Regions from separate parts of the Kocuria palustris genome, predicted to be linked through region 1. Evidence: riboswitches for the same ligand, from Rfam matches in the RefSeq annotation. Region 1 holds a riboswitch; each other region holds the start of a gene.

Region 1 (7,103 bases):
GCCCTGGGATTCGCGGCGATCACCGTGGTGATCGCCTACACGACCGCCGACAACATGATCAGCCGCCCCGATGGCCTCCACGTGGCCCTCGTGTTCATCGCGGCCCTGCTGGCGGCGTCGTTCGCCTCCCGGGTCTGGCGGGCCTCGGAGCTGCGGATCCGCAGCATCGATTTCGACGAGACCTCCCAGGACTGGCTGCGCAGCTGCCGCGGCCGCACGGTGCGGCTGATCGCGCACCGGCCGCGCACCCAGCTGGGCGCAGCAGGGGCCCAGGCCCAGCAGCTCCTGCTCAGCGACCCCGACCTGGCCGAAAAGCTGCGCGACGAGCGCGAATGGCATCGCCTTCCCTCGGCCGACGGCGTCCTGTTCGTGGAGGTGACCCTGCGCGATCCATCGGACTTCGAGGACCGGCTGCGCGTGAGCGCCCACGAGATCGACGGCCACCGCGTCCTGCGCGCCGAGGGCTCGTCGGTGCCCACCTGCCTGGCCGGCGTGGCCCTGGCCGTCCGGGACCGGACGGGGCAGCCGTCGCACCTCTACCTCGAGTGGTCCGACGGCTCACCGCTGGTGAACTCCCTGCGCTTCCTGCTCCTCGGTCGCGGTCAGACGGCGACGGCCGTGCACGAGGTCCTGCGCCGGGCTGTGCCGCGCAAGCAGGACCGCCCGTTCGTGCACGTGACGTGAGGCACCGCGCAGAGCCGCTGACACAACTCTCGGAACCTGAAATTTAAAATTCCGGACGCATGCTTCGGCCCTGCATCACTGCCATAGCAGGGAAGTCGTGGCGACACTCTTAAACTCTCAGAGGGGCGCGGTAAAATTTCGCGCATGCAGCCGATCGTCTTCCCCGATGTCCCGTTCGACCATGAGCTGGTCACAGACCTGATCCAGGTGGAGCGGGTCCGCGTGGACTTCCGCACGGAGCACTCCCTGGACCCGCTCACCCTGGAGCTTCGGGGGCTGTTCCAGCACCTGACCAGCATGATGTCCGCACGGATCGAGGGGAATCGGACCACCGTGGCCGAGGCGATCCAGGGCACCCGAACCGCTCGCGTCACTGGCCAGCGAGCAGACGACGCCATCCAGGAGATCCTCCAGCTCGAGGATGCAACGGATCACATCGACAAGCTGGCGCGCGAAGGTCGACTGCGTCTCAACCACCAGCTTGTTCGAGACCTCCATCATCTGGCAGTCGCAGATCTCCAGCGGGAGGGCGATCGGACGCCCGGCGCATACCGGAGGATCCCTGTCGCGATCTCAGGCGCTGAGCATCAGCCTCCCGGCCCGGAAGCCGTTCAAGCAGACATGGACCAGCTCCTGGACTTCGCGCAGTGCGAAGTGCCACCGCAGCAGCAACTCCTGCAGATCGCGCTGGTGCATCACAGGTTCGCCTGGATCCACCCCTTCAGCAATGGGAACGGGCGAGTCTCTCGTCTGCTCACCTACGCCATGCTGGTGAACCAGGGGTACACATCCTCCGCCAGTGCACGTCCCGTGAACCCCACCGCCGTCTTCGGAGCGGATCGGCAGTCGTACTACGAGCATCTCGCTCGCGCCGACAGCCTGGAGCCCGATGATCTCTTTGCCTGGTGCGCCTATGTCATCCACGGCCTGCGCGCTGATCTCAGCACCGTCGTCCAACTGGCCGACCTGGCATTCGTCGTGGACGGAATCATCGTGCCTGCGCTGAGAGCCGCGGTCTCCGCCGCGGTGATCACCTCAGAAGAGGCCGACATCATCGAATACGCCGCGCGCAGAGGGACCTGTCGCGCCGGCGACTTCTCGGAGGTGATCCCCGGAAGCTCTTCGACGCGCAGTCAGCGCCTGCGCAGACTCGTCAGCACCGGACACCTTCAGATCCTCTCGAATCCGCGGCGCTACGCCGTGGACCTGCGCCGGAGCCCGATCACGATCCACGTCGTACGCCGGCTGGACGAGCTCGGGATGCTCCCAGCGATCCTCCGCGATCATGACTGAGGCCCCTCCTTAGCGAAGGGCCCCTGATGGACATCCAGAAGATGCTCGCCAGGGGCCCTCTATCTGCCGGCCTGCTCAGCTCTGCGACAGATCCCGCGACGGGGTGTCCGCCGTGGACGGCCTGCCCACGTAGGCCCCGCGGTACTTGGCCGCCGGGTGGGTGTCGAGCACCTTGGTCTGCCCGGCGCCGTAGACGTTCTCGCGCAGGGTGGGCCCGTCGTAGTCCGTGCGGTAGCGGCCGCGCTTCTGCAGCTCCGGGACCACGTGCTCCACGAAGTCCTCGAACGAGCCCGGGGACACGTGGTAGGCCAGGTTGATCCCGTCCAGCCCGCCCTCGTCGATCCAGGTCTCGAGCTGATCGGCCACGGTCTGCGGCGAGCCCACGACCACATCGCCCATGCCGCCGATCGCGCAGTGGCGGGCGATCTCCTCGCGGGTCCACTGCTTGGCCCCGTCCTGCATGGTGAACGGAGTGAGGAAGGACTGGATGGCCTCGGTCTTGACGTAGTTCAGGACCTCGTCCTCCTGGAACTTGGACAGATCCAGCCCGGACCAGCCGCCGATGATGGCCTGCGAGGCCTCCAGGTTGGCATAGCTCTGGTACTCGCGGTACTTGGCCTGGGCCTTCTCGTCGGTCTCGTCGACCACGACGGAGAGCATCGCGTAGATCTTCACGTCGTTCCGATCGCGCCCCTCGGCCTCGACCTTGTCGCGGATCCGGTCGGTCATGTACCGGGTGAGGTCCGGGCGCAGGGCGCCGATGAACACGGCCTCTGCGTGCTTGCCGGCGAAGGCCTGACCGCGCGAGGACGCCCCGGCCTGGAAGATCAGCGGCGTGCGCTGCGGGCTGGGCTCGGTGAGCGCCGCACCCGGCACCGAGAAGTGCTTGCCCTGGTGCTGGATCGGGTGGACCTTGGCCGGATCGGCGTAGATCCCGCGCTCCACGTCCTTCACGACGGCGTCGTCCTCCCAGGAGCCCTCCCACAGCTTGTAGCAGACGTCGAGGAACTCCTCGGCGAGCTCGTAGCGCTCGTCGTGCTCGATCTGCGTGGGCAGACCCTGGTTCTCGGCGGCCGAGGGCAGGTAGGAGGTCACCACGTTGAAGCCCACGCGCCCGCGGGTCAGATGATCCAGCGTCGCGTACTTGCGGGCCAGCGTGTACGGCTGCTCGTAAGTGACCGCGCTGGTCACGCCGAAGCCGAGGTTCTGGGTCACCGCGGCCATGGCGGAGATCTGCATGAACGGATCGTTGACCGGGACCTGCGCGCCGTCGGCGATCGAGGGGGCGGCCGAGTTGCGGTAGATGTCGTAGATGCCAACCACATCGGCCAGGAACAGGGCGTCGAAGCGGCCCCGCTCGAGCACCTGGGCCAGGTGCGTCCAGTACTCGATCGTGTTGTACTCCGTGGCCCGCGAGCGCGGGTGGCGCCACAGCCCGAAGCTCTGGTGATCCACGCAGGTCATGTCGAAGGCGTTCAGGGAGATCCGCTTGGCCATAGAAGGCTGCTCCTGAGAAGTACAGACCCACGCCCCGTGCGCCGCTCATACCGCGGCCAACCTGCGGGTCCAGCGCGTGCGTGCGCCGTACTTGCCGCACGCGGTCTAGCGAGCGGCCCGATCCTCACCTGGGGCACCCCGCTACGGGAGAGGGTTGCCGTCCGGCCAGCCAGGGCTGTGGGCCGGAACTCTTGATCGTGTGAGCGTCATCACATGCACACCTGAGGCGACAGTGCGAAGCCCGTGCCGCGCGTTGCCCCGCTCGTCCTCCGATTTGCTGTCTCCCCGGACCAGGGCATTGAATGACCCCCGGTTCCCATCCGGAGCGGCCGAGAGACCTGGCTCGTCGACGCCGCAGCAACCAGTGCCGTCCATCCGCGGCACAAGGTGCTAATGCCAGGACCGATGGAGTGATGTGATGATCTCTGCACCCCCGTCCGCCCTGAGCACGGTCGATGCCGCCTCCCTGACCTTCGACCGGGTCGGCAAGTCCTTCCCGTCTTCCGGGGGCCGCCGGCGCGACGTCCTGGCCGATGTCAGCTTCGAGGTCCGCCCCGGGGAGATCGTCTCCGTGCTGGGCCCGTCGGGCTGCGGCAAGTCCACCCTGCTGCGCGCGGTGGCCGGTCTCGGCACCGCCACGGCCGGCCGGGTCCTGATCGACGACGCGCCCGTGCGCGGCCTGGACCCCCGCTGCGCGGTGGGCTTCCAGGAGCCGCGGCTGCTGCCGTGGCGCACCGTGGCCCGCAACGTGGCGCTCGGACTGCCGCGCGGCGTGCGCGGCCTCGAGGCCGAGCAGCGGGTGGCCCACCTGCTCGAGCTGGTCGGGCTGTCCAGGCATGCGGAGGATCGCCCGTCGGAGATCTCCGGAGGCATGGCGCAGCGGGCCTCGCTGGCTCGGGCGCTGGCGCGCAACCCGCAGGTGCTGCTGCTCGACGAGCCGTTCGGCGCGCTCGACGCACTGACGCGCCTGAAGATGCAGGACCTGCTGCTGGAGATCCACGCCGCCGATCCCACGACGGTCCTGCTGGTCACCCACGACGTCGAGGAGGCCCTGGTGCTCTCCGACCGCGTGGTCGTGCTCGGGACGCCGCCGGAGGGCGGGCCGGCGGGCATCCAGGAGATCCTCACGGTCGACTCGCCGCGCCCGCGCCATCGCGATGATCCCGAGCTGACGGGTGCCCGCAGGCACCTGCTCGGCCTGCTGGGCGTGGAGGCATGAGCGGGCTGACGCGTCGTCGCCTGCTGGGCCTGGCCGCCGTCGGGGCCGCCGCCGCGCCCCTGTCCGGGTGCGTCATGGAGGGCGAGGGCCCGGGCCGCGGCATGGCCGCCGGCTCGGACACCGAGATCTACCTGGACTACGCGACCTACAACCCGCTGTCGCTGATCATCCGCGAGAAGGGCTGGCTGGAGACCGTCGCCGCCGAGGGCGGCCAGGAGGTCCACTGGACGTTCTCGGCCGGGTCCAACAAGGCCAACGAGTTCCTGCGCGGCGGGGCGATCGACATCGGCTCGACCGCGGGCTCGGCCGCGCTGCTGGCGCGCACCAACCGCTCCCCCATCCGCGCGATCGACATCTGCTCCCAGCCGGAGTGGGCAGCACTCGTGCGCACCGCGGACTCGCCCCTGCGCTCGGTCGAGGATCTGCGCGGCAGGTCGGTGGCGGCCACCAAGGGCACGGATCCCTACTTCTTCCTGCTGCAGGCGCTATCAGCGGCGGATATGGGCTTCGACGAGACCACCGTGGTCAACCTCCAGCACGCCGACGGCCGCTCCGCCCTGACCAGCGGGCAGGTGGACGCCTGGTCCGGGCTCGACCCGATCATGGCCGGCGCCGAGCAGGACGGGGCGGTGCTGTTCCAGCGCGACCTGGCCTTCAACACCTATTGCTTCCTCAACGCCCGCGAGCTGTTCCTGGAGATCAACCCGCGCGGGGCCCAGATGGTCGTGGACGTCTACGCCCACGCCCGCGCCTGGGCGCTGGAGAACCCCCAGGAGGGCATCGCGATCCTGGCCGAGGCCTCCGAGATCGAGACGACGACGGCCGAGCGGGTCTGGGAGCGCACGCACCTTGACATCGACCCGGTCCCCGGCGACGACCAGCTCGAGGTCCTCGAGCGCATCGCCCCGATCCTCGTGGAGACCGGTGACGTCCCCGACCTGGAGACCGTCCAGAAGGCCATCGACACCATCCTCGACGCGCGGTTCGCGCAGGAGGCCAGCGCCCATCGCGCGGCCGAGATCATCGAAGGGCACAGCGCATGAGCGTCACGACCACCTCCGCACCAGCCTCCGAGGCTCCGGAGCCCGCGGGCTCCGACCGTCCCGGCTCCCAGCGTCCGGACTCGCAGCGCTCGGTCCGCACCCCCGCCCCGCGGGGCTCCATCCTGCGCAGCCCCTGGGCCCGGGTCGGCCTGGGCCTGCTGCTGCCGGTGGCACTGCTCGCGCTGTGGCAGCTGCTGTCCACGAACGGCACGTTCTCCCCGGTGCAGCTGCCGCGTCCCCTGGCGGTCCTGCAGGCCGGTGGCGAGCTGCTGGCCGACGGGGCGCTGTGGACCCACATCGGGATCTCGACCCAGCGCGTGGTCGTCGGATTCGTGATCGGCTCGCTGCTCGGGCTGGCCGTGGGCGCCCTGATCGGGCTCTCCCCCTGGGCCAGCGCCCTGGGCTCGCCGCTGATCGGGGCGCTGCGCGCTGTGCCGTCGCTGGCGTGGGTGCCGCTGCTGCTGCTGTGGATCGGGATCGGCGAGAACTCCAAGGTGACCCTGGTGGCCATCGGCGCGTTCTTCCCCGTGTTCACCACGGTCTCGGCCGCTCTGCGGGAGGTCGACCGCCATCTCGTGGAGGCCGCCCGATCCTTCGGCTTCTCCGGTCTGCGCCTGCTGCTGACCGTCCAGCTGCCGGCGGTCATGCCCTCTGTGATCTCCGGCCTGCGCCTGGCCCTGGCCCAGGCCTGGCTGTTCCTGGTGGCCGCCGAGCTGCTCGGCTCCTCGATGGGCCTGGGCTTCCTGCTCACCGACTCCCAGAACAACGGGCGCACCGACCGCCTGCTGCTGGCCATCGTCCTGCTGGCGATCCTGGGCAAGCTCACCGACGCCCTGCTCGGGCTGTTCGAGCGCTGGGTCCAGGCCCGCTGGGGCGCAGTGCGCCGGACCTGAGACCCTGGAAGCCGTCCTCGACCCGTTCCGAGAACCCGCCCGCAGCCGCGGGCACCCCGCAAGGAGCACCCGTATGAGCGCAACGCAGTCCTACTCCGATCCCCTGGCCCCCACGCCGAATCCCGCGCGGATCTCCGATGAGGCGCGCGTGGCCTTCTGGGCCGAGCAGGCCTCCCGCCTGGACTGGGCGCAGCCGTGGCACACGACGCACCGCTTCGACAAGCCGCAGCGGATCGGCACCGACGACGACGGCAGCCCCACCTACTCGGTACCCGAGATCGCCTGGTTCGAGGGCGGCAAGCTCAACGTCGCCGTCAACTGCGTGGACCGCCATGTGGAGGCCGGGCGCGGCTCGCACGTGGCCCTGCACTTCGAGGGCGAGCCCGGCGACCGCCAGACCTGGACCTACGCCGACCTGCAGAAGGCCGTGGCCCGGGCTGCGAACGCGCTGGAGTCGCTGGGCGTGGTCCAGGG
Region 2 (7,103 bases), 1.3 Mb from region 1:
GCCGGAAGTCGTGGAGGATGGCGGCCGTCGTGTGGCTGGCTGCCCAGCCTTCCTGCTGCAGAGCCGGGAGGATCCTCAGCAGACCGGATCTGGTGCGGGGGTCAGGGCGCGAATCGGCGCAGGACCACAGGCCCTCGCCCCAGGAGCAGTACTGCCTCCCCGACAGATGACGCTTCGCGATGCCTGCCGCTTCAGCCTCGGCGGTCGTGAAGACGCGGCCCTGCAGGCAGGCAGGTGGACTGTGACGTGGTCTCGGCATGGCAGACAGTGCAGCGGATCACGGCGCCGACAGATGCGAACGGATCCGCTCCCCGCCGTCGTCGCCCCGGTCCAGTGCCCGAAAGGGCGTCTGTGGAGGCATGAACTCCGTACTTCGGATCTCCGTTGCCCGGGATTCCGTGTGGACCGGGGATCTCGTGCGCCCAGTACCCCGAGGGGACGCACAGGGCGCACGGGATCGCCGACGGGACGCATCGGACGTCTAATCCGGCGTGAATCGTGACGAATGGGTCCCCTCGGCGGCGAGGAGGGTCGATGCGTCGCTTCGGTAGGGCCCCCTCAGGAGAGGAAGGCGGCTCGGACCAGCTCGCCGATCTGCTCGTGCTCGATCAGGAAGCCGTCGTGCCCGGCGCCGGAGCGGATGGTGCGGTGGGGGACGTCGCCGGGCAGAAGCCGGGCGAGGTCCTCGGACTCCGAGGGCAGGTAGAGCCGATCCGAGTCGACCGAGGCCACGAGCCAGTCGCAGGTGGTGGCCGCGAGCGCCTGCCTGACGCCGCCGCGGCCGCGGCCGACGTCGTGGCCCATGAGGGCGTCGTTGAGCACCAGGTAGGAGTTGGCGTCGAAGCGGCCCACGAGCTTGGCGGCCTGATGATCCAGGTAGCTCTCGATCGCATACCGGCCCCGACGGCGCCCCGGCAGCGGCGCCCCCGGATCCTCGCCGGCCTGCGCCGCATTGCCGAAGCGCGCATTGAGGTCCGGTGCCGCGCGGTAGGTGGTGTGCGCGATCCGCCGTGCGATTCCGAGGCCCACGGAGGGGATGACGCCGTCGTAGTAGTCGCCGCCGCGGAAGTCGGGGTCGTTGCGGATCGCCAGGCGCTGCGCCTGGCCCCATGCGATCTGCTCGGCGCTCGAGGCGGCGGTCGAGGCGATCACCGCACAGGCGCGCACCTGCTCGGGGAACGTGGCGGCCCACTCGAGGGCCCGCGCACCGCCCATGGAACCGCCGACGACCAGCCGCCAGGACGCGATGCCCAGCTGCTCGGCCAGGCGCTGCTCGGCGCGCACCGAGTCGCGGATCGTCACCGCGGGGAAGTCCGATCCCCACGGAAGACCGGCCCGCGGGCTGTCCTCCGGGATCAGAGTCGACGGACCCGTGGAGCCGTAGCAGCCCCCGAGCATGTTGATGGCGACCACGAAGAAGCGGTCGGTGTCGATCGCCCGCCCGGGCCCGACCAGTCCGTCCCACCAGCCCGGTGCCTCGGCGGAGACACGGTCGAAGGAGGTGGCGTCCTCGGCGACCCGTCCGCGCGTGACATGGGTGTCTCCGGTCAGCGCATGCGGGACGAGCACCGCGTTGGAGGCGCGGTCGTCGAGCTCGCCCCAGGTCTCGTAGGCCAGCTCGACATCGGGCAGCACGGCCCCGGATTCCAGCCCGAGGTCGCCGATGCGGGCGCGGCGCAACAGCCCCTCGGTGCGGAAGGGCTGCTGCGAGCGCGCGGTCGTGCTCTGGATGGCGGTCACCTCAGACCGCTCCCCCTGCGCCGCGCGCCTTGACCGCGGCGAAGCCGAGCTCCAGGTCCGCGAGGATGTCGTCGATGTGCTCCAGTCCCACGGACAGGCGCACGAACCCCGGGGCGACGCCGGCGGCCAGCTGCTCCTCCGGGGAGAGCTGAGCGTGCGTGGTGGAGGCCGGGTGGATGACCAGCGAGCGGACGTCACCGATGTTCGCGACGTTCGAGTGCAGGCTCAGCGCGTCCACGAAGGCCTGGCCGGCCTCCGAGCCGCCGTCGAGCACGAAGCCGAGGATCGAACCTGCGCCGCCGGGGACGTACTTCTGCGCACGCTCGTGCCACGGAGAGGACTCGAGCCCGGCGTAGGACACGGATTCGACGCCCTCGTGGGCCTCCAGCCAGGTGGCGACCGTCTGAGCGTTGGCGACGTGGCGCTCCATGCGCAGCGACAGCGTCTCGATGCCCTGCTCGATCAGGAAGGCGTTGAACGGGGAGATGGCAGCGCCCATGTCGCGCAGCAGCTGGGTGCGGATCTTGAACGCGAAGGACACGTTGGCCCCGAACGGCCCGTTCTCCCCGAAGACCTCGCCGAACACGAGGCCGTGATAGGACTCGTCCGGCTCCGTGAAGCCCGGGAAGCGATCCGGATAGCGGGTGTAGTCGAAGCGCCCGGAGTCCACGATGAACCCGCCGACCGAGGTTCCGTGCCCGCCGAGGAACTTGGTGGCGGAGTGGATCACCACGTCCGCGCCGTGCTCGAACGGCCGCAGCAGGTAGGGGGTCGCGATGGTGTTGTCGACCATCAGCGGGACCTCGGACTCGTGGGCGATCGCGGAGACCGTCTCCAGGTCCAGGACGTCGTTGCGGGGGTTCGGGATGGACTCCGCGTAGAAGGCCTTCGTATTGAGCTGGACGGCGTCGCGCCAGGCCTGGGGATCGTCCGGATCGGAGACGAACGTGGTCTCGATCCCGAGCCGGGACAGCGTGTGCTTGAACAGGTTGAACGACCCTCCGTACAGCGACGGGCTGGCCACGATGTGATCGCCGGCCCCGGCCACGTTGAGGATCGCGTAGGTGGTGGCCGCCTGACCGGAAGCGACCATGACAGCCGCGGTCCCGCCCTCCAGGGAGGCGATGCGGTTCTCGACGACCTCGGTGGTGGGGTTGGTCAGTCGGGTGTAGATGGGCCCGACCTGGCTGAGCCCGAAGCGACCGGCTGCGGTCTCGGCGTCCGGGAAGACGTACGAGGTGGTCTGCTGGATCGGCAGCGCGCGGGCGCCGGTGACGGGATCGGGCTCCTGGCCGGCGTGGATCTGACGGGTCTCGAAGCTCCAGCCCTGCGGGGCGGAGGGGGTGGGCTGCTGAGCGGACATGTCGGCGACTCCTTGTCTTCCGGGGCCGCGGACCGAGGTCCGACGCACCCGTCGGACCGGGTGCCGTGACCCGCGCTTGCCGTGCCGCGTGCGCGACCGGCCCGGTCCTCACCCAGGGCACCCCACCGCGGAAGGAGGGTTGCCGGCCAGCTAGCTGGGGCTTGTCGCTGGCTCTCGTGACCTGGTTCCCATTCTCGGACGAGCACGGCTCCGGCGCAAACCAGGGTTCCGTGGTCTGTGGAGCCCTCCGTCAGAACAGCAGGGGTCCGGCCAGGAAGCCGACGGCGTCCAGCAGGAAGTGGGCGATGATCAGCGGCATCACGCGTCCGGTGCGGCGGTAGAGCCACAGGAACACCAGTCCCATCACCACGTTGCCCAGCGCCGGACCGACGCCCTGGTACAGGTGGTAGCTGCCGCGCAGAAGGGCCGAGCCGATCAGCACGGCCGGCCACGTCCATCCCACGCGCAGCAGGCGATCGGCCAGGAACACGACGACGATGATCTCCTCCACGAGCGAGTGTCGCAGCGCCGAGGCCAGCAGCAGGATGACCTCCCACCAGGAGGTCCCGCCCGCGTTGGTGACGATCTCGGCGGTGATCCCGAGCTGGCGGCCCGCCTGGTACAGCGCCAGGGTGCCCAGTCCCATGACGGCGAAGAGCAGCGTCCCCAGGCCCAGATCCGCCAGCGGGGCCCGGCGGTCCAGGCCGATCCGGTGCAGCAGCCCACGCAGCTGACCGGCCGAGCCCGCCAGCAGATAGAGCGCCAGCAGCGGCGGGACCAGAGCCAAGAGGATCCCGAGGCTGCGGCGCAGGACGTCGAACAGCGGGAAGCCGCTCTGCGCGGCGTTCATGGAGGCGCTCGACTCGGCGATCGAACTGGTGGACAGCGTCTCGGCGAGGTCGAGGAGCGACCAGAGGGCGCTGGCCCCCAGCGAGACGCCCAGCACGAGCAGGATCTGCAGCCACAGATCGGCGCGCTGGGAGCCGAACGACGGGTGTGACGTCTCAGGGGCACGTGCTTCGGTCATGAGGACCATTGTCGGCGGGCGCCACGACAGCACAAGGACGCCGGCGCGTCCGGCCAGCACCTCGCTGTACTGTCTGCCGGGCTTCCTACGATGGGCGCCATGACCTCCCAGAACTCGGATCTTCCGCTCGCTCCCCCGTCGGCCGTGCGTCGCGACCACGTCCGCGAGTTCCACGGCGATGCCTTCCTGGACCCGTACGAGTGGCTGCGGGACAAGGAGTCCCCGGAGGTCATCGCGCATCTGGAGGCCGAGACCGCCTACGCCGAGTCCGCCACCGCCCAGCTGGCCCCGCTGCGCGAGCAGCTCTTCCAGGAGGTCCGGACCCGCGTGCAGGAGACGGACCTGTCGGTGCCGTGGCGGCGCGGCGACTGGTGGTACTTCACGCGCACCGTGGAGGGCGGGGAGCACTCGGTGCAGTGCCGCGTCCCGGCTGCTGAGGAGGGGTGGGAGCCGCCGCAGATCGTGGCAGGCCAGTCCCTGCCCGGCGAGCAGACCCTCCTGGACGGCAACGCCCGGGCGCAGCCGCACGAGTTCTGGTCGCTGGGCGCCTTCGACATCACCCACGACGGCACCCGGATGGCCTGGGCCGAGGACACCACCGGGGATGAGCGCTTCACGGTGCGCGTCCACGACTTCGACGCCGATCGGACGCTCGACGACGAGATCCCCGAGACCTCCTACGGCGCCTTCCTCTCGCCCGCCGGAGACGCCGTCTTCTACACCGAGGTCGACGACACCTGGCGGCCCTGGCGCCTGCGCCGGCACGTGCTCGGGACCCCGCTCGAGCAGGACATCACCATCGCCCAGGAGGACGACCCCGGCCTGTGGCTGGGGGCCGAGCTCTCCTCGGACCGGCGCTGGCTCGTGCTCGAGGCCGGGTGCTCCGAGTACTCCGAGGTCTCGATCCTGCGCATCGAGGAGGCCGGCGAGCAGGCCCCACAGGTGGTCGTGCCGCGCGGGGCGGGCGTTCTCGCCTCGGCGGAGCCCGTGCGGATCGACGGCCGGGACGTCGTCCTGCTCCAGCACGATCGCCAGGCTCCGGATGGACGCCTGAGCCTGATCGAGCTGTCGGACCTGCCCGGCGAGTCGGCGGAACTGCCCGGCGACGGATTCCCGCCCGGCATCGACATCGTGGCGCCCAGGGAGGGACTGCGCGTGCTGGGCTTCGCCGCCACACAGCATCACCTGGTTCTCGAGGTCCGTGAGGACATCCTGCCGGGGCTGCGCATCCTCCCGCTGAAGGGACTCGGCACGGAGAGCCAGGCCGAGCCCCATGTCCTCGAGGTGCCCGGCGAGCTCACGGCTGTCTCCCTCACCGCCGCTGAGCCGGACTCCCCCGTCCTGCGCTTCACCGCCGAGTCCTTCGTGATCCCGCGGCGCGTCTTCGACCTCATCCTGGATGCGCCGGGGACCGAGCTGCCCGATCCGGTCCTGCGCCGCGAGCAGCCGGTGCTGGGCGACTACTCGGCTGCCGCCTACAGCGTGGAGCGCGACTGGGCCCAAGCCGAGGACGGCACACGGGTCCCGATCACCCTCATCCGCCGCCGGGACGCCGCGCAGCCGGCACCCGCGGTGGTCTACGCCTACGGCTCGTACGAGATCAGCATGGATCCGTCGTTCTCGTACTCGCGGATCTCGCTGCTGGACCGCGGTGCGGTCTGGGCCATCGCCCACGTGCGCGGCGGCGGCGAGCTCGGGCGGCAGTGGTACGAGTCCGGCAAGAAGGAGCACAAGCGGCGCACCTTCACAGACGTCGTCGCGGCGACCCGGCACCTGGGCGCGCGCTCGGACATCGACGCCGACAGGGTCGTGCTGATGGGCGGCTCGGCCGGCGGACTCCTGGTCGGCGCCGTGCTGAACCTGGCCCCCGAGCTGTACTGCGGTGCGGTGGCCGCGGTGCCGTTCGTGGACCCGCTGACCTCCATGCTCATGCCCGAGCTGCCGCTGACCGCGCTCGAATGGGAGGAATGGGGCAATCCCCTCGACTCCGCGGAGGTCTACTGGACCATGAAGGCCTATTCCCCGTACGAGAACGTCTCCGCCAGGGACTACCCGCCGATCCTGGCCGTGACCTCGCTGCACGACACCCGCGTCCTCTACGTGGAGCCCGCCAAGTGGGTGGCGGCCCTGCGTCACGAGAACCCGGACAAGCGCGAGCAGATCCTCATGCGCATCGAGATGGCCGGCGGCCACGGCGGAGCCTCGGGGCGCTATCAGCAGTGGCGCGACAACGCGTGGGAGGACGCCTGGGCCCTGGAGCGCCTGGGGCTGGCCTGACCCGAAGGAATCCGCCCGTTCACGCCGCCCGGCGTTCTGAGCCGGAGGGCCGCACCCGCTCGAGCACCAGGACCGCGGGGATCAGCAGGAGACCGGCAGCGGCAGCGGCGCCGGCGGCGGCCCATGCCCCGAGGGCCTGAGCAGGCCAGCCCTGCAGCACGGCGGCGCCCGTTCCTGCGAGTCCCGCCGCCCAGCCCAGGGGCATCCACAGCGACCTGGTGCGCACGGCAGCCCAGGCCAGCATCAGGCTCAGCACCGCCACCGCGCACGCCGAGGCCGCCAGCCAGGACCAGGTGCCTGCGCTGCGCGTGAGCATGACGGGCAGAAGCCCGAGCACCGCCAGCAGGACCGAGACCGTGATCGCAGTGCCTGACGACCACCGTGCGATCGCCAGCCGCAGCAGCGCACCGCGGAACACGATCTCCAGCGCCGCCGCAGCGACCGCAGCCAGCACAGCGGCCACCGCCGGTCCGCCGAGCCTCGAGACCGCCGCCTGGCCCAGCAGCTCGGGCTGGCCGCCCTGGAGCAGCGGCAGGACCGCCGCCCCGGCGCCACCGAGCGCAGCGCCGATCACGAGCGCGCTCGCCCCGCCCAGCGGCCCGGCTGCGGCGCTGCCCCGATCCCTGGGCGCGGGGAACCCCAGATCACGCACACCCGCCTCGGCCAGGAAGAACCAGATGAGCAGCACCGCGACCG
Region 3 (7,103 bases), 1.4 Mb from region 1:
CGACCTCACCGGAGATCCGCCCCACGCCCACGACGGACATGGGCCCCTCCGGGTCGCGCGGGGCGTCCGTGAAGGTCGACACGGCCACGTTCCACACGTTGACCGGCAGCCGGATGAGCCCGCCGGCCACGCGCTCCAGACCGTTCAGCACCTCCCCCGGCACCGCGCTGATCGGCTGCGGGGTCAGCTCGGTGAGCGATGAGGCACCGATGAATCCCACGTCCTGCATGACGTAGCGCCCGTCCTCCACGATCGGGGCACCGGTGGAGTCGACGGCCGGACGCGAGGTCTCCACCGGAGTGATCGTGGTCGAAGCGCGCTCGCCGTCGCGGTCGTAGACGACCTCGATCGGCTGGCCGGCCCCCTCCCGGACGATCTCGGTGAGCTCGTCCCAGGACTCGACCCGGCTGCCGCCCAGGGACACGACGACATCTCCGGGGCGCAGCCCCGCCGCGTGCGCCGGAGCCGCGGGGTCGTCCTGCGCGCACTCCCCCTCGGAGGCCGGTGCGGACTGGGAGGCGGCGGCCGGGTCCACGGCCTGCACGCAGCGGCTCACCGTGGCCAGCGTGGTGGTGGGCTGCTGGGAGCCGAAGCCCGTGACGAGCACCGTGATGCACACGATCGCGATCAGCAGGTTCATGATCGGCCCGCCGAGCATGATCACGATGCGCTTCCACACCGGCAGGCGATAGAAGGCCCGGTCCTCGTCCCCCGGCAGCAGCTGGGCCGCTGCCACGGGTCGGGTCTGCGACGTCATCTGCTGCATGACCCCGGTGGAGTCCACGCCGGCTCGGTGGCCGGCCACCGGCGGATACATGCCGACCATGGCCACGTAGCCGCCCAGGGGGACGGCCTTGATCCCGTACTCCGTCTCCCCGCGCACCCGCGAGAACAGCGTGGGCCCGAAGCCCACCATGTACTGCATCACCCGCACCCGGAACAGCTTGGCGGGCAGCAGGTGTCCCACCTCGTGCAGGGCGATCGAGGCGATGAGGGCCAGGGCTGCCAGCAGGACGCCGAGGACGAAGATCAGGACGGTCACGCGCATATCCCACCACACCGGCAGGACGGCACAGCGGTTGCCTCGCCCTTGGGCTTCCGTGGGCTTCGCCCGTCGTCGTGGTCCCTCAGGACGGGGCCCGGGGAAGGATGAGGATCACGACGACGGGCGCGGGTCCGGCTCCCCTGGAGGAAGCCGGGCCCACGCCCGTGAGGCGGTGCCGCTGACGGGTCAGCGGCGCATGATCCTGCGCGCCATGGCGTTGCCGACGAACTGCACGGTCTGCACCAGGACGATGATGACCGCGACCGCAGCCCAGGTGACCTCGTCGTTGAAGCGCTGGTAGCCCAGCCGCAGCGCGAAGTCGCCCAGACCGCCAGCGCCGATGGCACCGGCCATGGCGGACATGTCGGTCACACCGATGACCAGGAACGTGTAGCCGAGCACCAGAGGGCCCAGGGCCTCCGGCAGGATCACCGTGGTGATGATCCGGAACCGCGAGACGCCCATGGAGCGAGCCGCCTCGATCACACCGGGATCCACCGACATGAGGTTCTGCTCGACGATGCGCGCGACCGCGAACAGGGCGGCGATCGTCATGGCGAAGATCGCGGCGTTCTGCCCGAGCCTGGTCCCGATCACCGTCTCCGTCAGCGGGCCGAGGGCCGCCAGCAGGATGATGAACGGGATCGGCCGCACGAAGTTCACGATCAGGTTGATCGCGGTGTTCAGCGGGCGGTTCGCATAGATGCCGCCCGGACGCGTGACGTACAGCGCGACGCCGAAGACCAGGCCCAGGAACCCCGCGATGATCATGGTCACCACGACCATGTAGAGGGTCTCGCCGATGGACGTCAGCAGCTGAGGGCCGAGAACGGACCAGTTGGTCATGCCGACACCTCCTTCACGGTCGTGGCCTCTGCAAGCCGGGCGATCGTGTCCTCCACGGCCTGCGGCTCGCCCAGCAGCTCGACGGTCAGGGAGCCGAAGGACTGCTCTTGCAGCACCGACACCCCGCCGAACACGATCCTGAAGCCCACGCCGCGCTCAGCGGCGGCGCGGCTGAGCACCGTGCCGACATCGACGCCCTCGCGGATCTCCATGACCACCAGGCGGCCGTCGTGGCGCGCGCGCAGGTGCGCGAGCTCCTCGGCGTCCGGCTCGGCGTGGACGACGGTGGAGACGAAGCGACGGGTCGTGGGCGACTGCCCGGCCGAGAAGATCTGGGCCGTGGGGCCCATCTCGACCACGCGTCCGCTGTCCATGACCGCGACGCGATCGGCGATCGAGCGCACCACGTCCATCTCGTGGGTGATCAGCACGACCGTGATCCCGAACTCCCGGTTGGCCCGGCGCAGCAGCGCCAGCACCTCCTGGGTGGTCTCCGGGTCCAGTGCGGAGGTGGACTCGTCGGCCAGCAGGATCTTGGGGTTGGCAGCCAGCGCCCGGGCGATGCCCACGCGCTGCTTCTGCCCGCCCGAGAGCTGCTCGGGGTAGTTGCCCGCCCGCTCGGAGAGCCCGACGAACTCGAGCAGCTCCTTCACGCGCGCCCTGCGATCGGCCGCCGACCAGCCCGCCTGCTTCAGCGGGTACTCGACGTTGCCGGCCACGGAGCGCGACGTGAACAGGTTGAACTGCTGGAAGATCATGCCGATGTCGCGACGGATCGGGGCCAGCTGATTCTCGGTGCGGCCGTCGACCCGGCGGCCGTCGACCTCGACGACGCCGGAGGTCACCGGCTCCAGGCCGTTGATCAGGCGCACGAGCGTGGATTTGCCGGCACCCGAGTAGCCGATCACGCCGAAGATCTCGCCTCGGCGGATGTCGAGGGTGACATCGTCGACTGCGGTCACGTCCCGCTTGGTCCTGCCCTTGCCCGTGGTGAAGGACTTGGTGACGCCGTCGAAGCGCACGATCGCCTCGGTCTCGGGCCCGGGCCGACGCCGCTGCGTGTCAGCGGCGTCGGCCACCGGCTCGCTGTCGGGGTGGAACTGCTCGGCCGGGGTCACTTCTGGAGGTCCTCCTCGTAATCGGAGAGGACCTGCTCCAGCTCCTCCTGCGAGAGGTCCATGGTCACCGCGGTGCCCTTGCTGTCCTCCTTCTCGGCCTCCTCGACCTCCGGGGTGTGGAAGAGATCGGCGACCTTGTGGAGGGTCTCGTCGTCCTTGTTGGCCTCGGTGGTGGCAAACAGGTTCACGTACGGACGGGCGTTCTCGTTCTCGGCGCCGTCGGAGGCCAGGGCCGAATCGGGATCGATGTCGCCGCGGGCCAGGAAGTCGTTGTTGATGACGGAGCCAGCCACGGAGTCCAGGGACAGCACGGTCTGCTCGGCCGAGACCGGGGTGACGGAGACCTTCGAGGCCTCGGTGTCGATGTCCGACTCGGTCGGGGCGGTGGTGTCCGAGGTGAACTCGACCAGGCCGTTGGCCTGCAGCAGCAGCAGCGCGCGCGACTGGTTGATCGAGTCGTTGGGGATGGCGATCTCGTCGCCGTCCTGGATGTCCTCGAGCGACTCGTACTTGTTGGAGTACAGGCCCAGCGGGTAGATCGAGGTCGAGGCGATCGGGGTGATGGTCTCCCCGGAGCTGTTGTTGTAGTCCGCCAGGTACGCGATGTGCTGGAACCAGTTCATGTCGACGTCGCCGGAGACGGTCGCCGGGTTGACCTGGCTGTACTCGGAGAGCTCGACCAGCTCGACGGTGATGCCCTCCTCCTCGGCCTTCTCCACGAGGGCCTCGTTCACGGGGGTGGTGCCGACGACGCCGATCTTGATGACCCCGTCGTCGTAGGGGGCCTCATCGGAGTCGCCGCCGCCGCAGCCGGCGAGGGTCAGGCCGAGGACTGTGGTCACGGCCAGGGCGGAGAGACGGTGTGCGCGCATGGGAGGGGTTGCCTTTCGTTCAGCGAGCTGTCCGATCCCATCGGGGTGACCGGCGGCGCTGAACGTCAGGCGTGCGCATCGATGCTGCGCACGAACCCAAATCCGTGCTTGCCGCGGTGCGGAACCGGAGCCGGATGGTCATCTGGGGCACCCCACCACGGTGAGAGGGTTGCCGTCCGGCCAGCCAGAGCTTCGCGCCGGATCTCGTCATCCGGCGCAGATCCTAGCATCTGAGTCCGGTGCGGGCGAGCCCCCCACGAGGCCTGGCACGGGCTCTGGCTCAGGCACCGACTGCACGTCGGCCGCGTCCCGGAGGCCGGCTCATCGACGCCTCTGCCTCACCAGCTCATCAGCGCGGGAGCGAGCCCAGGCCTCGGCTGCCAGCACCGATTCGAGGCTCAGCTCGTCGATGGGCTCATGCTCCCGCACGACTTCGGCCACGAGCTCGACGATCTCCAGGAAGCCCAGGCGCCCGGCGTGGAAGGCCAGGACCGCCTGCTCGTTCGCGGCGTTGAACACGGCAGGGCCGGTGGACCCGGAAGCCGCCGCCTCCTTGAGCAGACGCACCGCTGGGAAGGCCTCCTCATCCAGCGGCTCGAAGCTCCAGGTCGCCGCCTGAGTCCAGTCGCACGGCGAGGCGGCGCCCGGGACCCGATGCGGCCAGCCGAGGCCCAGCGCGATCGGCAGGCGCATGTCCGGCGGGGAGGCCTGAGCCATGGTGGAGCCGTCCACGAACTGCACCATCGAGTGCACGACGGACTGCGGGTGCACCACCACGTCGATGCGCTCCAAGGGGATATCGAAGAGCAGGTGGGCCTCGAGGACCTCGAGGGCCTTGTTGACCATGGTCGAGGAGTTCGTGGTCACCATCAGCCCCATGTCCCAGGTGGGATGTGCCAGGGCGTCCTGCGGGCGCACGTCCCGCAGGGAATCGCGCGAGCGCCCGCGGAAGGGTCCGCCGGAGGCCGTCAGCACGAGCCGATCGACCTCTGCCGACGCGCCGCTGCGCAGCGCCTGGGCCAGGGCTGAGTGCTCGGAGTCCACGGGGATCAGCGGGTCGTCGTGCGGGGAGGCCTGCGCGGCCCGGCGCACCAGCTCACCGCCGGCGATCAGCGACTCCTTGTTGGCCAGGGCCAGCAGCTTGCCGGCCTCCAGGGCGGCAAGGGTGGGGGCCAGCCCGATCGAGCCGGTGATGCCGTTGAGGACGAGATCGGCCTCCGGCGCTCGCGCCGCCTGCACGGCGGCCTTCGATCCCGCGAGGATCTGCGGGGAATAGTCCTCCCCCAGCGCCAGGACCCGCGAGGCGATCATGCGCTCGAGCAGCGCCGCGTCCTGGACATCGCCGGACGTCGCCACGAGCGGGGCCCGGGTCTCGACGGCCTGCTCCGCGAGCAGCTCGAGGTTCGACGAGCCGGCCGCCAGGGCCACCACCCGGAATGGGTCCTGCTGATCGGCCGACGCCGCGGCGGTGCGCACGACGTCGAGCGCCTGTGTGCCGATGGAGCCGGTCGAGCCCAGGATGCAGATGCGGCGCTGGGACTCGGCCCACAGGGGAGCCTCGGGTGCGGGACGCTGTTCGCTGGAGATCTCGGACATGGCTCCAGTATGCCGACCTGCCTCCAGCGTTGCCGGAGCGCGTTGGACGCGCCCCCCTTCCGCGCACGCCCCCTGGCCCGGAGGAGACGAAGCGCCCCGCCCCTCTCGACGAGGGACGGGGCGCTTGCAGGTGCTGCGGAACGCGTCGGCTCAGCGCTCGACGGCACCGCCGCGGCTGCCCTTGGTGAGGGCGCCGTAGATGAACAGCACGACGAGCGCGCCGATGATGGCGAGCACGATCGAGCCGATGGACAGGGTGCTGCCGGCCTGGTGCAGGCCCGGGATGACCATGGCGATCAGGCCGCCGACGAAGGCGCCGACGATGCCCAGGATGATGGTCATCACGATGCCGCCGCCCTGCTTGCCGGGCATGATGAGCTTGGCGATGGCGCCGGCGATGATGCCGAGGACCAACCAGGCGATGATGGATCCGATCATGGTGCTTCTCCTCTTCCGGGACGCCAGTGCGACGTCCCTGAACTGGGGGTCGAGTGCTCAGACTGCTGAGCATCTACTTGAGAGTATCCCCTGAGCGGCTCGAGGCGAGCATCCTTGCCCCGAGCCGCTGAGGCGTCTCTCACACTTCGCTCAGATGCACTTGTGCGTCGAATCGCCCCAGGTCAGCCCCGAGATGATCCGAGAGCCGCGCAGCTCAGTGATCGACTGGGGGCTCGGCCCCGACTCCCGTCATGGAGCGGACTTCCATCTCGGCCTGCTTCTCGCGGTTCTCGCGGCGGCGCTCCGTGAGCGAGCCGATGATGGCCAGCAGGAAGCCGACCGGGATCGAGACGATGCCCGGGTTGGTCAGCGGGAACCAGGCGAAGTCGGCGCTGGCGATCATGGAGGTCTCCGCCCCGGACATCACCGGGGAGAAGATGATCAGCACGACCGCGGTGATCAGGCCGCCGTACATGGACCACACCGCGCCGCGGGTGGTGAAGCGCTTCCAGTACAGCGAGAACAGGATCGTGGGCAGGTTCGCCGAGGCTGCGACCGCGAAGGCCAGGGCCACCAGGAAGGCGACGTTCTGCCCCTGCGCACCGATCCCGCCCAGGACGGCCACGACGCCGATCACGACCACGGTGATCTTGCCGACCCGCAGCTCCTCCTTGCCGGTGGCCTTGCCCTTCTTGATCACGTTGCCGTAGATGTCGTGGGCGAACGACGCCGATGCCGTGATGGCCAGACCCGCCACGACCGCCAGGATCGTGGCGAAGGCGACGGCTGCGATGAATCCGAGCAGCAGGGATCCGCCGAGCTCGTAGGCCAGCAGCGGCGCCGCCGAGTTCACTCCGCCCGGAGCCGCCGCGATGCGGTCGGCGCCGATCAGGGCCGCGGCCGCATAGCCGAGCACCAGGGTGAAGAGGTAGAAGGTGCCGATCAGCACGATGGCCCAGACCACCGACTTGCGGGCCTCCTTGGCCGTGGGGACCGTGTAGAAGCGCATCAGCACGTGGGGCAGGCCCGCCGCGCCGAGCACGAGGGCCAGGCCGAGGGAGACGAAGTCGAGCTTGGTGACCTCGCTGAGCCCGTAGCGCAGCCCGGGCTCCAGGATCGCGTGGTCGCCTGCGGTGTCCACGGCTCCCCCGAGCAGGCCGGAGAAGCTGAAGCCGAACAGCGCCAGTG
Region 4 (7,103 bases), 250 kb from region 1:
TCCTTGAAGATGAACCAGATGATCAGCGGTGCTGCGAATCCGATCCAGCCGGCCGAGAACAGGAACAGCACCGGAGCTGCGATGTGGGAGATCAGCGCCCAGGTCCGGGCGTCCGAGGGGCTCAGCGGCTGCCCGCCCTGCTGGAAGGTGGCCTGCCCGTAGTTGCCCTGGGCCGTGTACTGCTGTCCGCCGCCCTGCGGCTGGTCGTAGGCGCCCTGGCCTCCGTAGTCCGGATGCTGGCGCTGCTGCCCGGCTCCGGGGTAGCTGTAGCCCGGCTGCCCGTAGCCCTGCTGCGCGCCGGGGTCCCCGGAGGGCTGGCTGCCCGGCTGGCTCTGGTTCGGGCCCCACGACGGCTGCCCGGACTGCTGGCGGTCGCCGCCCTGCCCGAACGAGGGGGCCTCGTGCTGCTGTCCGCCCGGGGCGTTGCGGCCGTCCGATCCGGAGGCCGGGTTCTGGGGATCCTGCGAGCTCATGAAGGCTCCTTCATATGGCGCTTGCATGGGGACCCGCGCGACGGCCGAGCCGAACGCGACGAGGCTGCTGCCCCCAGTGTAGGCAGAGCCGGGGAGGCCGCCGCGTCAGCCGCAGTGCCTGATGAGCGCGCCGCCTGTCAGTCGCCGAGCCGGGCGAGCGCAGCGCCCGTCAGGCACCGAAGGCACGCTCCAGGTCCTCGAGGTGGTCGTCGAGGTCCTCGATCCCGACGGAGAGCCGGACCAGATCCACCGGCACCGCCAGCGGCGTGCCGGCCACGGATCCGTGCGTCATCTCGGAGGGCCAGCAGATCAGCGATTCGACCCCGCCGAGGGAGACCGAGAGCTTGTACATCTTCGTGGACTCCGCGAAGCGCCGGGCCGCAGCCTCTCCGCCGTGCACGCGGAAGGAGACCATGCCACCGAAGCCGTCCATCTGCCGTGCGGCCAGCTCGTGACCGGGGTGCTCGGGCAGTCCGGGGTAGAGCACCTGCGCCACCTCTGGGCGCCCGATGAGCCACTCGGCGATCCGGCCTGCGGTCTCCTGATGGCGCTGCATGCGCAGCGACAGGGTCTTCAGCCCGCGCGCGGCCAGGAAGCAGTCCTGGGGCCCGGCGACCGCCCCGCCGGCGAACTGCTGGAAGCCCACGAGCTCGGCCAGCGTTCCTCCGGGCGAGAAGCCGCCCACGGCCTCGACCTCCCAGGCCCGGTCCGAGACGACGACCGCCCCGCCCAGCACGTCCGAGTGCCCGCCGATGTACTTGGTGGTGGAGTGCACGACGACGTCGGCGCCGAACTCCAGCGGACGCTGAAGGTACGGCGAGGCGAAGGTGCTGTCCACGATCAGCAGCGCCCCGGCATCCTGGGCGATCTGGGCGATGCCCGTCAGATCGGCGATGCCCAGCAGCGGATTCGTGGGGGTCTCGACCCAGATCACCCGCGTGCCCGCCTCCACAGCCCCGCGGACCGCATCGAGCGAGGTGACGTCCACCGGCGTGTGCCGGATCTGCCAGGGAGCCAGGACCCTGGTGATGAGCCGGTTGGTGCCCCCGTAGCCGTCGGCGCCCAGGACCACATGGTCTCCGGGGCGCAGCACCGAGCGCAGCAGCGCATCCTCCGCCGCGATCCCGGAGGCGAACGCGAAGGCCCGCTGCCCGCCCTCGAGCGCGCTCAGCTGCTCCTCGAAGGCATTGCGGGTGGGATTGGAGCCGCGGGAGTACTCGTGGCCGTCGCGCAGGACGTTGATGCCGTCCTGGACGAAGGTGGAGGTCTGGTAGACCGGCGGGATGACCGCACCGGTCAGCCGGTCCGGCTCCTGGCCGGCGTGGACGGCGCGCGTGGTGAACCCGCTCATGCCTGCACCTCCTGGCGCTGGTCGCGGCGCGCGCCGCTCGGCTCGTCCTCGGAGCGCACCGGGGCGCCGTCCGTCGACGATCCCGGGGCACCTTCTGCGGCCGGGATCTCAGCGCCGCGCGCGGCCTCGACGCGCAGCAGCTCATCGAGCGAGGACTGCAGATCGGCGATCAGGTCGTCGACCGCCTCCAGCCCGATCGACAGCCGCAGGGTCTGCCAGCTGATCCCGCCGGCCAGTCGCTGCTCCTCCGAGAGACGGCAGTGGGTCATGGCCGCGGGATGGTTGATCAGCGAGCGGACGTCGCCGATGTTGGCCACCAGCTTGAAAAGCCGCAGGGAGTCGACGAATCCGGCCACTGCGGCATCCGAGCACTCCAGCTCGAAGCCGAAGACCGACCCGACGCCCTGGGGGAAGTCGCGCTCGGCGATCTCCCGATCGGCGGAGCCCTCGATCAGGGGGTGGTGCACGCAGCGCACCGCCGGATGCGTGCTCAGGAACTCGGCGATGCGAGCGGCGCTGTCCGAGTGGCGGCGCATGCGCAGGTCCAGCGTCTCGAGGCCCTGGATGATCTGGGAGGCGTTGAACGGCGAGAGCGTCAGACCCAGGTCGTGCACGAACTTGGCCCGGCACAGATGCAGGAACGGCGAGCCGCCGCGCAGCTTCTCGCACAGGCTGATCCCGCCCCAGCGCGCTCGCGGCTCGGTGAACTGCGGCCAGCGAGCGGCCTCGGCCTCCCAGTCGAATCGACCGGAGTCGATCACGACGCCGGCCAGCGACGTCCCGTGCCCGCCGAAGAACTTGGTGGCCGAATGCACCACGATGTCCGCCCCGTGCTCGAAGGGTCGGTACAGGATCGGCGTGGCCAGGGTCGAGTCGACGATCACCGGGATCCCCCGCTCATGGGCGATGCGGGAGATCGCGTCCAGATCCGCCAGCGTGGCCAGCGGGTTGCCGATGGACTCGAGGAAGAAGCCCCGAGTGTCCTCCGTGATCGCCTCCGACCAGGCCGAGGGGTCAGCGGGATCGACGTAGGTGACGGTCGCGCCGAAATCGGCCAGCGTGTCACCGAGCAGGTCGACGGTGCCGCCGTAGATCTTCTCCGAGACCACCAGGTGCTTGCCGGGGCCCGTGCTGATCAGCGCGAGCAGGGCCGCGGCGACGGCGGACTGCCCCGAGCCCATGGCCACGGCCCCCACTCCGCCCTCAAGATCGGCGACCTTCTGCTCCAGGACGGCGACCGTGGGGTTGCCCGTGCGGGAGTAGGTGAAGCCCGGGGTGGTCTGGGCGAACATGGCGGCGGCAGCCGCGTGGTCCGGGAACTCGAAGGCCGAGGACTGGTAGATCGGCACCGGCAGCGTGGCCTGGACGGGGGCGGCAGGGGCGCCCGGATCGGATCCTGTCCGGCCGGCGTGGATCTGGCGTGTGGCCAGCGAGGTCGAGCTCTTGAGCTCGTCGCAGGGCGAGGACGTCATGAGAGGTGTCTTCCGTGACGGGGTGCTCTTGACCTGCACGTCCCGCCGGAGCTTGTTCGTGCGCTGCGTCAGGTGCAGGCCGCTTCGTCATCCGAACCACCCTTGAACATGGGGTTGGTGCACAGCCAAGTCGGAGCTTGGCAGCTGTGTCTCGTGAAGCCGGTCCAATACTAGCACCACACCGATCGAGCCGTCAGGACCTCCGTGCGGGCGGGACCAGCAGCAGGACCGCCGCGACCATGGCCGCCGCGCCGCCGAGGGCCAGCGGGATGCCGAGCAGGAAGCGGACCTCCAGCACGGCTGCGGAGAAGACGAGGACGGCCGCGGCGAGGATGCGGACCCACGCCCGTCCGTCCGGCGATGAGGAGCGATCGGGACTCGAAGCTCGCAGCGGCGCGGATCCGTCGGCTCGGGGCGCGCTCGAGGGCCGCTCACCCGAGGGCGATCCTCCGGCTGCGGGCCCCTCCGGTTCGGGCTCGCGGGCGACGATCCGCCCCGCCACGGCCTCCAGGACGCCCAGCGGACGCACGACCAGCAGGACCATCGCCCAGCACAGCAGCCCGATCGGCAGGCGCCACAGCCACCACTGCGCCGAGCCGGGCACCGGATCCGGGCCGCCGAGCAGCCACCACACCGCCATCACGGCCACGATCACCGGCAGGTGCCACAGGTACAGGGTCGTGGCCCGCGCGCCGACGACCCAGGCGACGGCCTGCGCGGGACGCCATCGCATGAGCCGCTCGAGAGCCGGCGAGCACAGCTGCAGGACGCAGGCCTGAGCCGCGCCGAGGGCGATCATGCACAGCGTGGGCGGGTTCAGGGCCGACAGCCCGTCCGCACCCCACCAGGGCAGGCTCGTCAGGCAGAGCATCATCAGGACCGACAGGGCCGTGATCCCGAGCAGTCTTCCTGCCGAGGCACGAGCGAAGGATCCGTCGTGGCGGAAGAAGCCGATCTGATGGATCGCCAGCCAGACCGGGGCGAAGCCGAGCAGGCCCCACCACGGCCGCTCCGCGGCGATGCGCAGCACCTCGATCGCAGCGCTGAGCCCCACCAGCGCAGCCAGGGTGAGAACGGGCCGGCGATCGTGCAGCCCGTGCAGCAGCGGCACACCGACCAGGCACGCGGTGTAGGCGCCCACGAACCACAGGTGCATCCCGAGCCCCTGCAGCGCCATCGAGGCCCAGTCGGCGGGCATCCCCACGAGCGCCGCGAGGGCGCCGGCCAGCGCCAGGGCGACCCACACAGCGCTCGCCGGCACGACCAGGCGCAGCAGCCGGGCGCGCACCCAGGCCGGCCCGCGGACGCCCTCCGCCGACTGGCGCGACCACGAGATCGCCGAGGCGCACCCTCCCACCACGAAGAACAGCGGCATGACCTGCACGAGCCATGACACCGGGGCGTACCAAGAGGCCTCCGTGGGGGCCATGACGCTGCGCAGCGCGCCCGTGCTCGGATCCGTCGTGAGCGTGACCAGCAGGATGTGGAGCACGACCACGGCGATCAGGCAAGCGACCCGAGCAGCATCCAGCGCGAGATCGCGCTGCGCAGGGATGGTCTGCGCAGCGCGCCGGCCGCGGGAGGTGCTCAGCTTCGTCACGTCTCCGATCGTCACACGGCGGCGGCATCGCAGGGGGCGCGGCGGGTGCCCGGGAGCGCAGCAGCGCGATTGTGACGTCAGAGCGTCATCTTCCGCAGGTCAGGGGCATCGGATCGCCCCGAGGCCTTCTGCCGGAAGGCCTCCGCTGTTACGGTTACCCAAGAGTCATTTAGATATGGCGGATCGGGCATGAATCCGCCTGGATCCGCGCTGTGCCAGGGCTGAGAGACAGCTCCGCTTCCCCCGGTGGGTCTGTACGCGGCACAGCGGATCGCCTAATCTGGACTCGGGTCGCACCACGATGACGTCGGAGACCTTTCCCCGCAATTCCGACGATCAGCGCAGGAGCAGCAGTGACTGTCACGAGCACCAGACTGGGCCGGCTGGGATCTCCCCAATACCACAAGACGCCCCGCTCCCCCATGTGCCATGAGTGCACCACCGATCTCTACCTCAAGTTCCGGGTCTTCCTGCCCTCCACCCGCAAGCGCAGCCGCGTCCCGGGGCTGCGACGGATCATGGGCCGCGTGCTGCGCTGCGCGGTCCGCTCCGGCGGACGCGTCGAGTACTTCTGCCAGAAGTGCGGCACGCAGCAGCGCCACCTCATCCCGGAGGGCTGGGAGCCCACCTCCAAGGGCCTGACCCCGTGCGACGTCCAGGACCTGGCCTCGGTGTTCATCGCCCCAGGCGAGTCCCTGCCCACGGAAGAGGTCCGCCAGCAGCTCCTGGGCCCGGAGCCCGCACCGGCCGCCCGAGCGGAGAAGACCCTGAGCCTCCGAGAGAGCCGGCTCCCGGCCTGATCCGGCCCGCGCCGGAGCCGTCGCTCTGCGCACCCGTCGGAGGCAGATGACACAATCAGGAGGTCCCCCCTCCCGCGGGCGGCTCGAGCGCACCAGCCCTCGCATGCCGCTCGTTCACCGTCGGTTCATTCCGGGGTTGCAGGGTGGACGACGACCTTCTACAGCACCAGCCCGCTCGGCTCGGCGTCGTGATCCTTCCGATCCCCGCGCCGAGAGGCGCACGGAAACGGAGATGACGTGAAGATTGCGATCCTCGGCGGCGACGGATTCTGCGGCTGGCCTGCCGCCCTGCACCTCTCGGAGCGAGGTCACGACGTCATCACCGTGGACAACATGTCCCGCCGTCGGATCGACGACGAGCTCGGCGCGCAGTCGCTGACCCCGATCCGCCCGCTCGTCGAGCGCCTGCGCGCCTGGACCGAGGTCTCCGGCAAGGTCATCGAGCACCACCACCTCGATGTCGCCGAGGACTACGAGGGCCTGCTGCAGCTGATCAGCGAGGACCAGCCGGACGCCGTCGTGCACTTCGCCGAGCAGCGTGCGGCGCCGTACTCCATGAAGAGCTCGCGCACCAAGCGCTACACCGTGGACAACAACGTGTCGGCCACGCACAACCTGCTCGCGGCGATCGTCGAGTCCGAGCGCGACGTCCACGTGGTCCACCTGGGCACCATGGGCGTCTACGGCTACGGCACCGCCGGGATGAAGATCCCCGAGGGCTACCTGGATGTAGAGATCCCGCACGAGGAGCAGGAGCCGATCCAGCAGCAGATCCTGTACCCGACCAACCCGGGCTCGATCTACCACATGACCAAGTCGCTGGACCAGCTGCTCTTCGCGTTCTACGCCAAGAACGACCAGCTGCGGATCACCGACCTACACCAGGGCATTATCTGGGGCACCACGACCGCCGAGACCCAGCGCGACGAGCGGCTGATCAACCGCTTCGACTACGACGGCGACTACGGCACGGTGCTCAACCGCTTCCTCATGCAGGCGGCGGTGGGCTACCCGCTGACGGTCCACGGCACCGGCGGGCAGACCCGCGCGTTCATCCACGTCCAGGACATGGTGCGCTGCGTCGAGCTGGCCCTCGAGAACTCCCCGGCCCCCGGCGAGCGCGTCAAGATCCTCAACCAGATGACCGAGACGCACCGCGTCCGCGACCTGGCCGAGCTGATCGCCCGCATCTCCGGGGCCGCCGTGGAGATGGTGCCCAACCCGCGCCAGGAGTCGGCGGAGAACGAGCTGCACGTCACCAACGACACCTTCCTGGAACTCGGCCTGCAGCCGACCACCCTGTCCGAGGGCCTGCTGCACGAGGTCGAGGAGACCGCCAAACGCTACGCCCACCGCGCGGACCTCTCCAAGATCCCCGCGCGCTCGCTGTGGAACCGGCGCACCCGG

Evidence for each region. Region 1 has a riboswitch for S-adenosylmethionine ahead of JOE55_RS09340 (LLM class flavin-dependent oxidoreductase). Riboswitches for the same ligand answer to the same signal wherever they lie in the genome.
Region 2: it holds a riboswitch for S-adenosylmethionine, as region 1 does, so the genes downstream of both, JOE55_RS03455 (bifunctional o-acetylhomoserine/o-acetylserine sulfhydrylase) here and JOE55_RS09340 (LLM class flavin-dependent oxidoreductase) in region 1, are expected to answer to the same signal.
Region 3: it holds a riboswitch for S-adenosylmethionine, as region 1 does, so the genes downstream of both, JOE55_RS03120 (MetQ/NlpA family ABC transporter substrate-binding protein) here and JOE55_RS09340 (LLM class flavin-dependent oxidoreductase) in region 1, are expected to answer to the same signal.
Region 4: it holds a riboswitch for S-adenosylmethionine, as region 1 does, so the genes downstream of both, JOE55_RS08240 (O-acetylhomoserine aminocarboxypropyltransferase/cysteine synthase family protein) here and JOE55_RS09340 (LLM class flavin-dependent oxidoreductase) in region 1, are expected to answer to the same signal.

The regions. Positions count from the first base shown of each region.
Region 1 covers NZ_JAFBCR010000001.1:2,093,484-2,100,586, reverse strand. Annotated here, with positions in the region: gene JOE55_RS09350 (APC family permease) at 1-684, shown strand, start outside; gene JOE55_RS09345 (Fic family protein) at 1,018-1,977, shown strand; gene JOE55_RS09340 (LLM class flavin-dependent oxidoreductase) at 2,053-3,474, opposite strand; SAM riboswitch class IV at 3,557-3,671, opposite strand; SAM riboswitch class I at 3,788-3,894, shown strand; gene JOE55_RS09335 (ABC transporter ATP-binding protein) at 3,893-4,693, shown strand; gene JOE55_RS09330 (aliphatic sulfonate ABC transporter substrate-binding protein) at 4,690-5,736, shown strand; gene JOE55_RS09325 (ABC transporter permease) at 5,733-6,629, shown strand; gene JOE55_RS09320 (AMP-binding protein) at 6,703-7,103, shown strand, end outside.
Region 2 covers NZ_JAFBCR010000001.1:794,774-801,876, forward strand. Annotated here, with positions in the region: gene metX (homoserine O-acetyltransferase MetX) at 559-1,740, opposite strand; gene JOE55_RS03455 (bifunctional o-acetylhomoserine/o-acetylserine sulfhydrylase) at 1,742-3,103, opposite strand; SAM riboswitch class IV at 3,171-3,285, opposite strand; gene JOE55_RS03460 (CPBP family intramembrane glutamic endopeptidase) at 3,354-4,139, opposite strand; gene JOE55_RS03465 (S9 family peptidase) at 4,230-6,407, shown strand; gene JOE55_RS03470 (CPBP family glutamic-type intramembrane protease) at 6,427-7,103, opposite strand, start outside.
Region 3 covers NZ_JAFBCR010000001.1:728,715-735,817, forward strand. Annotated here, with positions in the region: gene JOE55_RS03105 (M50 family metallopeptidase) at 1-1,042, opposite strand, end outside; gene JOE55_RS03110 (methionine ABC transporter permease) at 1,232-1,891, opposite strand; gene JOE55_RS03115 (ATP-binding cassette domain-containing protein) at 1,888-2,970, opposite strand; gene JOE55_RS03120 (MetQ/NlpA family ABC transporter substrate-binding protein) at 3,006-3,881, opposite strand; SAM riboswitch class IV at 3,981-4,093, opposite strand; gene dxr (1-deoxy-D-xylulose-5-phosphate reductoisomerase) at 4,203-5,477, opposite strand; gene JOE55_RS03130 (GlsB/YeaQ/YmgE family stress response membrane protein) at 5,628-5,915, opposite strand; gene JOE55_RS03135 (solute symporter family protein) at 6,130-7,103, opposite strand, start outside.
Region 4 covers NZ_JAFBCR010000001.1:1,842,095-1,849,197, reverse strand. Annotated here, with positions in the region: gene JOE55_RS08250 (DUF4870 domain-containing protein) at 1-473, opposite strand, end outside; gene JOE55_RS08245 (cystathionine gamma-synthase) at 643-1,824, opposite strand; gene JOE55_RS08240 (O-acetylhomoserine aminocarboxypropyltransferase/cysteine synthase family protein) at 1,821-3,296, opposite strand; SAM riboswitch class IV at 3,346-3,455, opposite strand; gene JOE55_RS08235 (acyltransferase family protein) at 3,490-4,896, opposite strand; gene JOE55_RS08230 (hypothetical protein) at 5,250-5,696, shown strand; gene JOE55_RS08225 (NAD-dependent epimerase/dehydratase family protein) at 5,934-7,103, shown strand, end outside.